Regions from separate parts of the Variovorax sp. YR752 genome, predicted to be linked through region 3. Evidence: riboswitches for the same ligand, from Rfam matches in the RefSeq annotation. Region 3 holds a riboswitch; each other region holds the start of a gene.
What was found. A riboswitch is a leader RNA that binds a small molecule or an ion and turns the genes downstream of it on or off. The one in region 3 is predicted to bind glycine.
Positions count from the first base shown of each region.

Region 1: linked by a shared signal. The riboswitch ahead of AAG801_RS25125 (D-amino acid dehydrogenase) and the one ahead of gcvT (glycine cleavage system aminomethyltransferase GcvT) in region 3 are both predicted to bind glycine.
Region 2: linked by a shared signal. The riboswitch ahead of AAG801_RS04840 (D-amino acid dehydrogenase) and the one ahead of gcvT (glycine cleavage system aminomethyltransferase GcvT) in region 3 are both predicted to bind glycine.

Region 1 is NZ_CALRZC010000126.1:1,087-5,659, forward strand. It holds gene AAG801_RS25105 (response regulator transcription factor) at 1-85, shown strand, start outside; gene AAG801_RS25110 (N-acetyltransferase family protein) at 110-664, shown strand; gene AAG801_RS25115 (serine protease) at 684-1,688, opposite strand; gene AAG801_RS25120 (cold-shock protein) at 1,765-1,974, opposite strand; gene AAG801_RS25125 (D-amino acid dehydrogenase) at 2,197-3,453, opposite strand; glycine riboswitch at 3,501-3,606, opposite strand; gene AAG801_RS25130 (M20 aminoacylase family protein) at 3,696-4,573, opposite strand, start outside.
Region 2 is NZ_CALRZC010000013.1:5,497-10,069, forward strand. It holds gene AAG801_RS04835 (RtcB family protein) at 1-1,158, shown strand, start outside; gene AAG801_RS04840 (D-amino acid dehydrogenase) at 1,178-2,485, opposite strand; glycine riboswitch at 2,577-2,683, opposite strand; glycine riboswitch at 2,728-2,817, opposite strand; gene rfbB (dTDP-glucose 4,6-dehydratase) at 2,936-4,015, shown strand; gene rfbD (dTDP-4-dehydrorhamnose reductase) at 4,012-4,573, shown strand, end outside.
Region 3 is NZ_CALRZC010000285.1:598-5,170, reverse strand. It holds gene AAG801_RS37190 (1-acyl-sn-glycerol-3-phosphate acyltransferase) at 1-882, opposite strand, end outside; gene rlmD (23S rRNA (uracil(1939)-C(5))-methyltransferase RlmD) at 879-2,231, opposite strand; glycine riboswitch at 2,266-2,368, shown strand; glycine riboswitch at 2,383-2,495, shown strand; gene gcvT (glycine cleavage system aminomethyltransferase GcvT) at 2,563-3,681, shown strand; gene gcvH (glycine cleavage system protein GcvH) at 3,719-4,099, shown strand; partial or broken gene AAG801_RS37170 (glycine dehydrogenase (aminomethyl-transferring)) at 4,151-4,573, shown strand, end outside.

The sequences.
Region 1 (4,573 bases), on a different contig from region 3:
GTTCGAGAAGCTCGGCGTCGAGACGCGCACGGCGGCGGCGGGCATGGCGATGGTGCGCGTGCGGCAACTCGCCACCACGCGCTGAATGGTGCGCCCCGAAGGGACAGGCATGGACATCCTCGTTCGCCCCGCGCAGCCGCAGGACGCGGCGGCGCTGGCCGAGATCTACGCGCCCAGCGTGCTGCAGCGGCCGACCTCGTTCGAGCTGAAGGCGCCCGATGCGGCGGAGATGGCGGCGCGGCTGGCGCGCATCACGGCCGCCTGGCCCTGGCTGGTCGCCGCGGTCGACGGCGCGGTCGTCGGCTACTGCTATGCGGGGCCCTATGCCGAGCGCGAGGCCTACCGCTGGTCGGTGACCGTGACGACCTACGTGCGCGAGGGCTGGCATCGGCGCGGCATCGGCCGGGCCATGTATGCGCGGCTGTTCGAGATCCTGAAGCGCCAGGGCGCGGTGATGGCCTTCGCCGGCATCACGCTGCCCAACGAGGCCAGTGTCGGCCTGCACCGATCGATGGGTTTCGAGCCGGTGGGCGTCTACCCGAACGCCGGCTTCAAGCTCGGCCGCTGGTGGGACGTGGCCTGGTACGGCCTCGCGCTGCGCACGCCGGCTCGCGAGGCGTCGCCGCCGGCACTGCTGCGCTGGCCGGACTTGCCGCCGGCTTGATTGTCGGCAGAGCCCCGGCTCAGTTCGCCGTCAGCGTCATCAGCACGTCGGCATACCAGGCGCAGTTCAGTCCGAGCGACTCGTCGGCAACCCGGTCGCGCCCGCCCATGTCCATGCGCGCCGAGTGAATGCCCAGCAGCTTCCACGGGATGCCGTCGTCGCCGCCGAGACCCGAGGGAGCGCGCATCACCACCGGTGCGCCGCTGGTGCCGCGGTGGGTGCGCGCGTCGGTCAGGAACAGGCCCTGGCCCTGGAAGCGTGTGCCGAAGGACGAGGCCACCGAGGCCTGCCGCGCCACCGGCAGGTGGTAACGGCTGTCGTGGAAGCCGAGCGGAAAGCCGACCACCAGCAGCGGCGTGCCGATGTCGACCTCGCCCAGCGTGTGCTGCAGGTTGGCCGGCGTGAAGGCACGCGGCGTGAAGCCCAGCTTCTCGCGGTCGAGCTCGATCACCGCCACGTCGATCTCGCCGCCGGTGTCGCTGGCCTGGCGCCACACCGCGCGGCTGTTCTCGTAGAGCAGCACCGAATACGCGCCCGCACGCGACAGGTCGCTGTCGTCGTTGTGAAGCTCGATCTCGATGCGGTCCGGGAAATGTTCGCTCGGCTCGTCGATCAGCACGTGCCGGCTGGTGGCGAGGAACAGCCGCTCGTCGCGCGCGAAGAAGAAGCCGCTGGCCGAGGTCAGCGCGCGCGTTCCCTGGAAGGTCAACACCCGCGGCACGGCGAGCAGCAGCGGCTCGACGCCGCTGCCTTCGCGCGCCGGCCGCTGGCGATGTTCCAGCGTGTCGATCAGCGCGCCGATGCGCGCGGTGTCCATCTCGAAGGCGGCGATCGAATGCTCGGAGATCTCCGCATGGAGCATCGCCGTGCGGGCGATCTCGGCCCAGCCCTCGAAGGTCTTGCGGAAGCGCTCGCGCGCCGGTGGCGCCAGTTGCTGCAGCAGCGCGGTGCACAGCGCGTCGAGCGCCACCACGTTGCCCTTGAGCTCGCAGATGCGTTCGGTGGCTTCCTGCAGGTTGTTCATGAGGGCTCCCAAAAAGAAAAAACCGCGGCCGGGGCCGCGGTTTCGAACGGGGCTCGCGAAGAGCCTGCGTGCTGGATCAGACCACGCGGATGTTCGAGGCTTGCGGACCCTTCTGGCCCTGCGTCGTCTCGAACTCTACGCGCTGGTTCTCGGCCAGGGTCTTGAAGCCGCCGCCCTGGATCTGGCTGAAGTGGGCGAACAGGTCCTTGCTGCCATCATCGGGAGCGATGAAGCCGAAGCCCTTGCCTTCGTTGAACCATTTCACGGTGCCGGTTTGAGTCGTCATGTCGATTCCTTTCAAGTTTGCTGCGCAGGCGAACGCCGGCGCAGGCAGAGACGCCAAGAAGGTCATCGATGGGAGTTCAAACCGGAGCCGGCCGGCAGAGCTGCCGGTGGCCATCAGAGAAGACTTACGAACTTGCTATCTTGATCATGCCTACCTAGCTAATGTACTCGACGCGGCGAGAGACCTTCGATTCCGAAGGCCTCTGCCCCGCCGGCGCCCGATTCAGGCGCCGCTGAAGGCGAAGTCCACCTCGGGCTTGAGGCCGCTGACGATGCGCGCGATGCTCTTGCCGGAGCCGCACGAATGCGTCCAGCCCAGCGTGCCATGGCCGGTGTTGAGGAACAGCTTCTTCAGCCTGGAGCGGCCGATGATCGGCACGTTGCTCGGCGTGGCCGGGCGCAGCCCGGTCCAGAACTGCGCCTGGCTGGTGTCGCCTGCGCCGGGGAAGAGCTGCTCCACGCGCTTGACGATGGCCTCGCAGCGCACGCGGTTGAGGTCGCGGTCGTAGCCGTTGAGCTCGGCGGTGCCGGCGATGCGCAGGCGATCACCGAGGCGCGAGAACACCAGCTTGTACTCGTCGTCGGTCAGCGAGACCTGGTGGGCCATCGACGCGTCCTTCACCGGCATGGTCACCGAGTAGCCCTTGGCCGGGTAGATTGGCAACTCGATGCCGAGCGACTTCGCATACAGCGGCGACAGGCTGCCCATTGCCAGCACGTAGGCGTCGGCGCGGATCTGCCGGAAGCGGCCCTCACCGTCGGTGGCCTCGACGTGGTCGATCTCGCCGCCGGCCTCGCGCAGCGCCGTCACCGTGTGGCTCATGAGGAAACGCACGCCGTCGGCCTCGCAGCGCTTGACCAGTTCGCGCGCGAAGCGGTTGGCGTCGCCCGACTCGTCTTCGGCGGTGTAGGTGGCGCCGGCCAGTTGGGGGCGGATGTGGCGCAGCGCCGGCTCCAGCCGCACCGCCTCGTCGGCGGAGATCACGCGGCGGTCGCATCCCAGCGCGCGCATCTGCGCGGCCGGTGCCTCGGCGGCGTCGAACTCCTTCTGGCTCGTATAGAAATGCAGGATGCCCTGCGTGCGTTCGTCGTAGGCGATGTCGCGCTCGCGGCGCAGCTGCTGCAGCGTGTCGCGGCTGTAGGTGCCCAGGCGCACGATCTGCGCGATGTTGTGCCGCGTGCGCGCCGGCGTGCATTCGCGCAGGAACTGCAGGCCCCAGCGCCACTGGCGCAGGTCGGCGCGCAGCCGGAACAGCAGCGGCGCGTCTTCCTTGCCCAGCCACTGCAGCACCTTCAACGGCGCGCCCGGGTTGGCCCAGGGCTCGGCGTGGCTGACCGAGATCTGCCCGCCGTTGGCGAAGCTGGTTTCCGCCGCCGGCGAGGCCTGGCGGTCGATCACGGTCACGTCGTGACCCTGCTGGCGAAGGAAATAGGCCGAGGTGACGCCGAGCAGGCCGGCGCCGAGAACCACCACGTTCATGGCAAGACTCCAAAGGACAGGATGGACGCACGATGTGTCGTGCGCTTGCCGCTCCCCCTGTCCTTGGTACCTGAGAGATTCGGCCTGCGCCATCGGCGCGGGCCTTGCTCCTTCGGTGCGTCACGCGGGTGACGACTCTCCAGACGGCGTTCGTGATGTGCAGTACGGGCCCTGAGCGTTCATGGGAGTTTGCGCCTTCGGGGGCCGGGCGGTGCCCGGCACTCTCCTGCAGAGATGAGATTCTAGGGCTGCGGGCTCGTCTCCTCCGCGCTCAGGAAACGTTCGGCCAGCCGAACCCAGAAGGCACTGCCCACCGCGATGTTGGCGTCGTTGAAGTCGTAGCCCGGGTGGTGGACCATGCAACCGCCGCAGGCGTGGCCGTCGCTGCCGTCGCCGTTGCCGATCAGCAGGTAGCTGCCCGGCACGCGCTCGAGCATGAAGGCGAAGTCCTCGCTGCCGGTCAGCGGCGGGCCCTGCAGCGTCACGCGCTCGGGGCCGAGCAGATCGAGCGCGACCTCGCGCGCGAAGGCTGTTTCCTCGGGCGTGTTGACCAGTACGGCGTAACCGCTGCGCCAATCGACCTTCGCCTGCACGCCGAAGCTCTCGGCCTGTGCCTGCGCCAGCGCCTTGATGCGCCGCTCCAGCAGCGCGCGCACCTCGCGGTCGAGCGCTCGCACGCTGATCTCCAGCGTGGCCGTGGCCGGAATGACGTTGTTGGCGCGGCCGGCGTTCAGGGCGCCGACGGTGACCACCGCCGCGTGCAGCGGATCGACGTTGCGCGACACCACCGTCTGCAGCGCCATCACCAGGCTGGCCGCAGCGACGACCGGGTCGGCGGCATGCTGCGGCATCGCGCCATGACCACCGATGCCGGTCAGCGTGACGGTGGCGTAGTCCGACGAGGCCATCGCCGCGCCCTCGCGCAGCACCAGGTGGCCCTGTGCAATGCCGGGCATGTTGTGCATCGCGAACACCGCATCGCAGGGGTGCTTGTCGAAGAGGCCATCGGCCATCATGCGCAGCGCGCCGCCGCCGCCTTCCTCCGCCGGCTGGAAGATCAGGTTCAACGTGCCGTCGAAGCGGCCCTGCTCGGCCAGATGCCGCGCCGCCGCGAGCAGCA
Region 2 (4,573 bases), on a different contig from region 3:
GCGCCGGTGGGCAGCGTCGTCGCCACCGATGGCGACTTCGTGATCCCCGCCGCGGTCGGCACCGACATCAACTGCGGCATGCGTCTGCTGACCACCGGCCTCACGCTGGACCAGGTGGCGCCGCACAAGACGCAGCTGCTCGCGCGGCTCACACGCAGCCTGCTCGACAACGGGCGCGACGTGCCGGTGCACACGGCAGCGTTTCGCGCGCTGTTCGACGAAGGGCCGGCGGCGTTTCTGGACGCCGTGCGCGGCGACGGACTCTGGGCGGCGTGCGACCGCGACCGGCTGCAGGCCGAGATCGGCGCGTGCATTGGCCTCGCGAGCTTCGGCGGGCAGTCGCGGCACGCACCGTCGGCCTACACCGGCGCGCGCCACGAGGTGTTCCGCGATCCGTGCCTGGGCACGCCGGGCAGCGGCAACCACTTCGTCGAGCTGCAGGTGGTCGACGAGGTGATGGACCGGCATGCGGCGTACCGCGCGGGGCTCAAGGCCGGCGAGGTCGTCGTGATGATCCACAGTGGCTCGCGCGACATCGGGTTCCATGTCGGAGGCCGCTGGATGGACCGCGCGCGGGCCGAGTGGCCGCAGGGCCTGCGCCATCCGAAGAGCGGGCTGTACGGGCTGGCCGGGCCGCTGGCGCAGGAGTACCTCGAAGCCATGGGCGTGGCCGCGCGTTATGCGTGGGCCAACCGGGTCGTGCTGGCCGAGCTGGTGCGCAAGGACTTCGCCGAACTGCTGGGCGCCACGGCATCGACGCTGGTGGTCGATGTGCCGCACAACGTGGTGCTGCGCGAGCACGGCATGAACATCCATCGCAAGGGCGCGACGCCGGCGCACGCGGGCGACCTCGCGCTGATTCCTGGGTCGATGGGCGATCACTCGTACCTCGCGACCGGGCTGGGCCACGAAGACTGGCTGTGGTCGTGCAGCCATGGCGCCGGTCGGCGCATGCGGCGGCAGGAGGTGCGCGCGATGCGGCCCGCACCTGATGATGCGGACGCCAGCTGGCAGTGCGTGACGCTGCGTGAAGAGCGCCGCATCGAAGAGGCGCCGCAGGCTTACAAGCCGATCGGCGCGGTGATCGATGCGCAGGAAAGCGCGGGGCTCATTCGCTGCGCCGTGCGGCTCAAGCCCTGGGTCACGTTCAAGGCGTGACCCGAGGGTGCGTGCCGTGTCAGCCCAGTGCGGGCTGCACGGCGCGCGGCGCGGGCGCCGGCATGCCGGCGAACGCGAAATCGACCTCGGGTGCGAGACCGCTCACGATGCGCGCGATCGACTTGCCCGAGCCGCAGGCGTGCGTCCAGCCGAGCGTGCCGTGGCCCGTGTTGAGGAACAGGTTCGGCAACTTGGTCTTGCCGATCAGCGGCACATTGCTCGGCGTGGCCGGGCGCAGGCCGGTCCAGAACTGCGCCCGCTCGGTGTCGCCGGCGCCGGGGAAGAGTTCTTCGACGCGCCGTACGATGGCTTCGCAGCGCACGCGGTTCAGGTCGCGGTCGTAGCCGTTGAGTTCGGCCGTGCCGGCGATGCGCAGGCGGTCGCCCGACTCCGACGTGTAGCGCGAGAACACCAGCTTGTATTCGTCGTCGGTCAGCGAGACCTGGTGCGCCTTCGATGCGTCCTTTACGGGCAGCGTCACCGAGTAGCCCTTGGCCGGATAGATCGGCAGGCGGATGCCCAGCGGCGCCGCGTACAGCGGGCTCAGCGAACCCATCGCCAGCACGAAGGCGTCGCCGCGGATGCGCTGGAAGCGGCCTTCGTTGTCGGTGGCCTCGATGTGGTCGATGCTGCCGCCGGCTTCGCGCAGCGCGGTCACGGTGTGACTCATGAGGAACTTCACGCCGGCCGCTTCGGCCAGCTTCACGAGCTCGCGCGCGAAGCGGTTGGCATCGCCCGACTCGTCTTCGGCGGTGTACGTGGCACCGGCGAGCTGCGGGCGGATGTGGGCGAGGGCGGGTTCGATCCGGATGGCCTCGTCGGCCGAGATGACCAGCCGCTCGCAGCCCAGGGCGCGCATCTGCTCGGAGGGCTTGAGGGCGCCGTCGAATTCTTTTTGCGTTGTATAGAAGTGCAGGATGCCTTGCGTGCGCTGGTCATAGCTCAGGCCGGTGTCTCGACGCAATTGCTGCAACATTTCCCGGCTGTATGTACCGAGACGAACGATCTGTTCGATGTTGTGGCGGGTGCGCGCGGGGGTGCATTCGCGCAAAAACTGCAGGCCCCAGAGCCATTGGCGCATGTCGGCGCGGATGCGGAACAGCAGCGGCGCATCTTCCTTGCCGAGCCATTGCAGCACCTTCAGCGGCGCGCTCGGATTGGCCCACGGTTCGGCATGGCTGACCGAGATCTGGCCGCCGTTGGCGAAGCTGGTTTCGGCGGCCGGGGTGGCCTGCCGATCGATCACGGTCACCTCGTGACCGAGTTGCTGGAGGTAGTAGGCCGAAGTCACGCCGAGCAGGCCGGCGCCAAGAACGATCACACGCATTGCAAGTACCTTTGAGGTTGCAGCGCTTGAACGGCGGGCGTGGAGTGCTATTGAACCAATAGCAAGCAACCGGACGACCGATGTCCAAGTTGCCGCTCCCCCTGTCCTCGGTACCTGAGAGATTCACCCTGCTGCACCCGCAGCGGGTTTGCTCCTTCGGTGCGCCACATGGCGTGGCGGCTCTCCAGACGGCTGTATCGATGAGTGCAGTACTGACCCCTTGCCGATGTTCCTTGTTTGCACTTGGAACTTCGTCGGGCCGACCTGAGCGTTTATGGGAGTTTGCGCCTTCGGTAGGGCCTCTGTGAGGCCCGCTCTCCTGCAATTGTTTGTGATTGTAGGCGGGCCCCGCAAGCCGGCCAAGCCCTGTACATCGGCACTTCACACCGATGGGATAATTGACTGTTAATTTTCCGTAAAGCAAACTTTTTTCTACAGGCGAGGGACTCCATGATCCTGGTTACCGGCGGCGCAGGCTTCATTGGCGCCAATTTCGTGCTCGACTGGATCGCGCAGGGCGACGAGCCTGTCGTTAACCTCGACAAGCTGACCTACGCGGGCAACCTCGAGACCCTCGCATCGCTCAAGGGCAACGCGAACCATGTCTTCGTGCAAGGCGACATCGGTGACAGCGCACTGCTCGATCGCCTGCTGGCCGAACACAAACCGCGCGCAGTCGTGAACTTTGCCGCGGAATCGCACGTCGACCGCTCGATCCACGGCCCCGAAGACTTCGTGCAGACCAACGTGCTCGGCACCTTCCGTCTGCTCGAATCCGTGCGCGGTTACTGGCACGCCCTGCCGGCCGACCAGAAGGCGGCCTTCCGCTTCTTGCATGTGTCGACCGACGAGGTCTACGGCTCGCTTTCCAAGACCGACCCGGCCTTCACCGAAGAGAACAAGTACGAGCCCAACAGCCCGTACTCGGCCAGCAAGGCCGCCAGCGACCACCTCGTGCGCGCCTGGCACCACACCTACGGCCTGCCGGTGGTCACCACCAACTGCTCGAACAACTACGGCCCGTTCCACTTCCCCGAGAAGCTGATCCCGCTGATGATCGTCAACGCACTGGCCGGCAAGAACCTGCCCGTGTACGGCGACGGCATGCAGGTGCGCGACTGGCTCTACGTGAAGGACCACTGCAGCGCCATCCGCCGCGTGCTCGAAGCCGGCCGCCTCGGCGAGACCTACAACGTCGGTGGCTGGAACGAGAAGCCCAACATCGAGATCGTCAACACCGTGTGTGCGCTGCTCGACGAGCTGAGCCCCCGCGCCGACGGCAAGCCGTACAAGGAACAGATCACCTACGTCACGGACCGCCCGGGCCACGACCGCCGCTACGCCATCGACGCACGCAAGCTCGAGGCCGAGCTTGGCTGGAAGCCCGCCGAGACCTTCGACACCGGCATCCGCAAGACCGTCGAGTGGTACCTCGCGAATGGTGAGTGGGTGCGCAACGTGCAAAGCGGCGCGTACCGCGAGTGGGTCGAGAAGCAGTACGACGCCACGACGGCGAAGGCCGGCGCATGAAGCTGCTGCTGCTTGGCAAGGGCGGACAGGTCGGCTGGGAACTGCAGCGCAGCCTCGCGCCGCTCGGCGAACTGGTCGCGCTGGATTTCGACAGCACCGACTTCCACGCCGACTTCAGCCGTCCCGAGCAGCTGGCCGAGACGGTGCTGGCGGTGCGCCCTGACGTCATCGTCAATGCCGCCGCGCACACCGCCGTCGACAAGGCCGAGAGCGAGCCCGACTTCGCGCGCAAGCTCAACGCCACCTCGCCCGGCGTGGTGGCCGAGGCCGCGCAACAGATCGGCGCGCTGATGGTGCATTACTCCACCGACTACGTCTTCGACGGCAGCGGCACCAAGCCCTGGAAAGAAGACGACGCGACCGGCCCGCTCAGCGTGTACGGCCAGACCAAGCTCGAAGGCGAGCAACTGGTGGCACAGCATTGCGCGAAGCACCTGATCTTCCGCACCAGCTGGGTGTATGCGGCACGCGGCGGCAACTTCGCCAAGACCATGCTGCGCCTGGCCAAGGAGCGCGACAAGCTCACGGTGATCGACGACCAGTTCGGCGCCCCGACCG
Region 3 (4,573 bases):
GCCGCGCGGCGGCTTCTCATCGAGCTTGCGCAGCAGGCTGCGGTCCTCGATCACCCGGTCGTAGTTGATTCCGACGGGGATGAACACCAGGTCGCGCTCGCCACCGGGGTTGAAGCCCTTGAGCATGTAGTCGAGCAGTCCGAGCTTGGGCTCGCGCAGCCGGCCGTCGATCGTCAGCCCGCCTTCCGGATACATGGCCTGCGGCACGCCGCCCTCGGTGGCCATCTGCACGTAGCGCTGCAGTACGGTGCGGTAGAGCGGGTCGCCGGAGTTGCGCCGCACGAAGTAGGCCCCCATCGCGCGGATCAGCCCCTGCAGCGGCCAGATGCGCGCCCACTCGCCCACCGCGTAGCTCAGCGCCACACGCTCGGCAGCGAGGAAGCTCACCAGGATGTAGTCCATGTTGCTGCGGTGGTTCATGACGAACACCACGGTGGACTTCGGGTTGATCGAGGCAATCGCCGCGTCGTCGGTGTAGCCCAGGCGGACGCGATAGACGAGTTGCGCGAAGGTCTTGGCCAGCCAGTAACCGACGCGGAAGTACACGTAGGCATTGAAGGCCGGCACGATCTCGCGGGCGTAGACGAGCACCTGCTTCGTCACCACCACCGCGGGCTTGCCGGTCTCGAGGGCGTGCTGCTGCGCGGCGGCGAGCACGCGCGGGTCGCTCATCAGCCGGTCGATCAGCGCGCGCCGGCGGGTCAGCTTGAACTGCGGCAGGTCGATCTTCAGGCGCAGCTGGATCTCGTCGAGCACCCCGCGCACCTTGCGCCGCAGGTACCAGCGCACGCCCGGCAGCAGCAGCCACTGCAGCGCCGCCGCCACCGCCAGCACCAGCAGCAGCACGAACAGCCACAGCGGGATGCTGACGCTGGCGTTCACCGGATGTTGTCCCTGTCGAAGACCGCGATGCTTTCGACATGCGCCGTGTGCGGGAACATGTTCACCGCCCCGGCCATCGTGCAGCGATAGCCGGCCTGGTGCACCAGCAGCCCGGCATCGCGTGCCAGCGTGGCCGGATTGCAGCTGACGTAGACGATGCGCCGCGGCGGCAGCCAGCCGGGCGCGAGCGAGGCATCCGCATGCAGGTCGGCCAGTGCCTTGGCCAGCGCGAACGCGCCTTCCCGCGGCGGATCGACCAACCACTTGTCGGCCGCGCCATAGGCGGCAAGGTCGGCCGCAGGCAATTCGAACAGGTTGCGCGCCTCGAAGCGTGTGCGTGCGGCCAGGCCGTTGCGCGCCGCGTTCTCGCGCGAGCGCTGCACCAGCGCCTCGCTGCCTTCGATGCCCAGCACCTCGCGCGCGCCGCGTGCAATCGGCAGCGTGAAGTTGCCCAGGCCGCAGAACCAGTCGATCACGCGCTCGCCAGGGCCAAGCTCGAGCAGGCGCAGTGCGCGCGACACCAGCATGGTGTTGATCTGGTGATTCACCTGGGTGAAATCGGTCGGCTTGAAGGGCATCTCGATGCCGAACTCGGGCAGCGTATAGGCCAGCTCCGGGCCGCCTTCGTCGAGCCGGTGCACTGTGTCGGGGCCCTTGGGCTGCAGCCACCACTGCACGCTGTGCTCGCGACCGAACGCACGCAGCCGTTCGAGATCGCTGGCCGACAGCGGCTCGAGGTGGCGCAGCACCAGCGCCGTCACCACATCACCCACCGCCACCTCGATCTGCGGCAGGCGGTCGCGCTGGTCCATGCTCGCCACCATGTCGCGCAGCGGCAGCAGCATCGCCGACAGCTTCGGCGGCAGCACCTCGCAGCGCTCCATGTCGGCCACGTAGCTCGACTTGCGCTCATGGAAGCCGACCAGCACCTTGCCCTTCTTGGCCACGAACCGCACCGACAGTCGCGCCCGGAAGCGGTAACCCCAGGACGGCCCCTCGATCGGGCGCAGCAACTGCTCGGCCTTGACCTTGCCCAGGTGCCACAGCGCATCTTCCAGCGCGCGCTGCTTGGTGGCGACCTGCGCGGCCACATGCAGGTGCTGCATCTTGCAGCCGCCGCATGTGCCGAAATGCGGGCACTGCGGCCGCACGCGCTGTGAACTCTCGCGCTGCCAGGCCACGGCGGTGGCCTGCTCCCAGTTGTTCTTGCGCCGCTGCACCGTCACGCGCACCACCTCGCCGGGCAGTGCACCGTCGATGAACACCACCTTGCCTTCGGCGTTGTGCGCCACGCCCTGCGCCTCGAGGTCGAGCGACTCGACCGTCAACCATTCATCTGCTGGAGTCATGGGGCGTGATTATCCCGGCCGCCGGCTGCTACACTCGCCGCCGCCAGGAGAGAGCTTCCCCGTGAAGCCGCCGAAGGCGCAGAACCGTTCCCTGAGGCCCGGTTCGAACGCTCAGGCAAAAGGACTGGCACGCGCCACGCGGCGACGCGCGGCGTTCCTCGCTGGAGAGAGGCCCGCCCCGAGCGGGTCCACCGAAGGGGCAAGCGGCGCACACGGCAACGGTGCACCGTCAATCTCTCAGGTAAAGCGGACAGAGAGGGCACGGCACCCGGCACGGCACATGCTGCGTCGGGGTTGGCAAAGGCCCTCGAAGCATCGCCAGGAGGCGGTCATGTCCGACATTCCCCTTCAACAGACCCCGCTGCACGCGCTGCACCGCGAGCTCGGCGCCAAGATGGTGCCCTTCGCCGGCTACGACATGCCGGTGAGCTACCCTGAAGGCATCCTCGCCGAGCACCGCCACTGCCGCGATTCGGCGGCGCTGTTCGACGTCTCGCACATGGGCCAGGTGAGGCTGACGGGCGAGGACGCAGCGGCCGCGCTCGAATCGCTGGTGCCGGTCGACGTGGTCGGCCTGACCGCCGGGCGCCAGCGCTACGGCTTCTTCACCAATGCGGCCGGCGGCATCCTCGACGACCTGATGATCACGCGGCGCGAGAGCGACTTCCTCGTGATCGTCAACGCCGGCTGCAAAGATGCCGACATCCGCCACCTGCAGACGAACATCGCACACCGCTGCACCGTGCAACCCATGCCTGAACGTGCGTTGCTGGCGCTGCAGGGGCCGAAGGCGGCCGAGGCGATCGGTCGGCTCGCACCCGAACTGCGCTCGCTGGTCTTCATGACCGGCGCCTTCTGCCGCATCGCCGGCATCGACTGCTTTGCCACCCGCTCCGGCTACACCGGCGAAGACGGCTACGAGATCTCCGTGCCTGCAGAGCAGGCCGTGGCCCTGGCGAAGGCGCTGCTGGCGCTGCCCGAGGTCAAGCCCGCGGGCCTGGGGGCGCGCGACACGCTGCGCCTGGAGGCCGGCCTGTGCCTGTACGGCCACGACATCGACGACAAGACCACCCCGATCGAGGCGGGCCTGTCGTGGGCCATCCAGAAGGTGCGCCGCGCCGGTGGCGCGCGCCACGGCGGCTACCCGGGCGCCGCGGCGATCGACAAGCAGTTGTCGGCCGGCCCGGCCTGCAAGCGCGTCGGGCTGCTCGGCCTGGAGCGCATGCCTGTGCGCGAAGGCGCGGTCGTTGTCGATGCCAAGGGCCACAAGCTCGGCCACGTGACCAGCGGCACGCTGGCGCCCAGCGTCGGCAAGCCGATCGCGATGGCCTACCTGGCTGCCAACCACGCCCTGCCCAACCACGAGGTCTACGCCGAGGTGCGTGGCAAGCGCCAGCCGATGCGCGTCAGCCCCATGCCCTTCGCCCCGCACCGCTACCACCGCGGCTGATCACCAATCCGCAGCACTCAGACCAAGGAGAACTCCGATGACGACCATGTACACCCCCGACCACGAGTGGATCAACATCGAGGACCACGAGGCCGCCACCGTCGGCATCACGCTGCACGCGCAGGACGCGCTGGGCGACGTGGTCTTCGTCGACCTGCCCGAGGTGGGCAGGACCTTCAAGAAGGGCGAGGTTGCCGGCGTGGTCGAGTCGGTCAAGGCCGCGGCCGACCTGTACATGCCGGTGACCGGCGAGATCGTCGAGGTCAACGAGGCGCTGCGCGCCGACCCGTCGCTGGCCAACTCCGACCCGCTGGGCACCGGCTGGTTCTTCAAGGTGCACATCTCCGAAGCCGGCATGGCCGAGTTCGACCAGCTGATGGACGCACCGGCCTACGACAAGCTGCTCAAGAGCGCCTGAGCGCGCCCCACCCTTGCACCGCTCCTGCCCCGAACGAGCCCAGGACAACCCATGCTGATGTCTGCCCACCAGCCGCTGCGCGAGCTGGAGAACGCCACCGAATTCGTTGCCCGCCACGTCGGCATCGACGCCGATGCCGAGCGCCACATGCTGTCGGTGATCGGTGCCGCGTCGCGTCGCGCGCTGATCGAGGCCATCGTGCCCGCCACCATCAAGCGCAGCGCGCCGATGGCGCTGCCCGCACCGCTGACCGAAGCCCAGGCGCTCGCCGAGCTGAAGGCCATCGCCTCGCGCAACAAGCTGTTGAAGAGCTTCATCGGCCAGGGTTACCACGGCACGCACACACCGGGCGTCATCCTGCGCAACATCCTCGAGAACCCGGCCTGGTACACCGCCTACACGCCCTACCAGGCGGAGATCTCGCAGGGCCGCATGGAAGCGCTGGTCAACTTCCAGACCATGGTCTGCGACCTG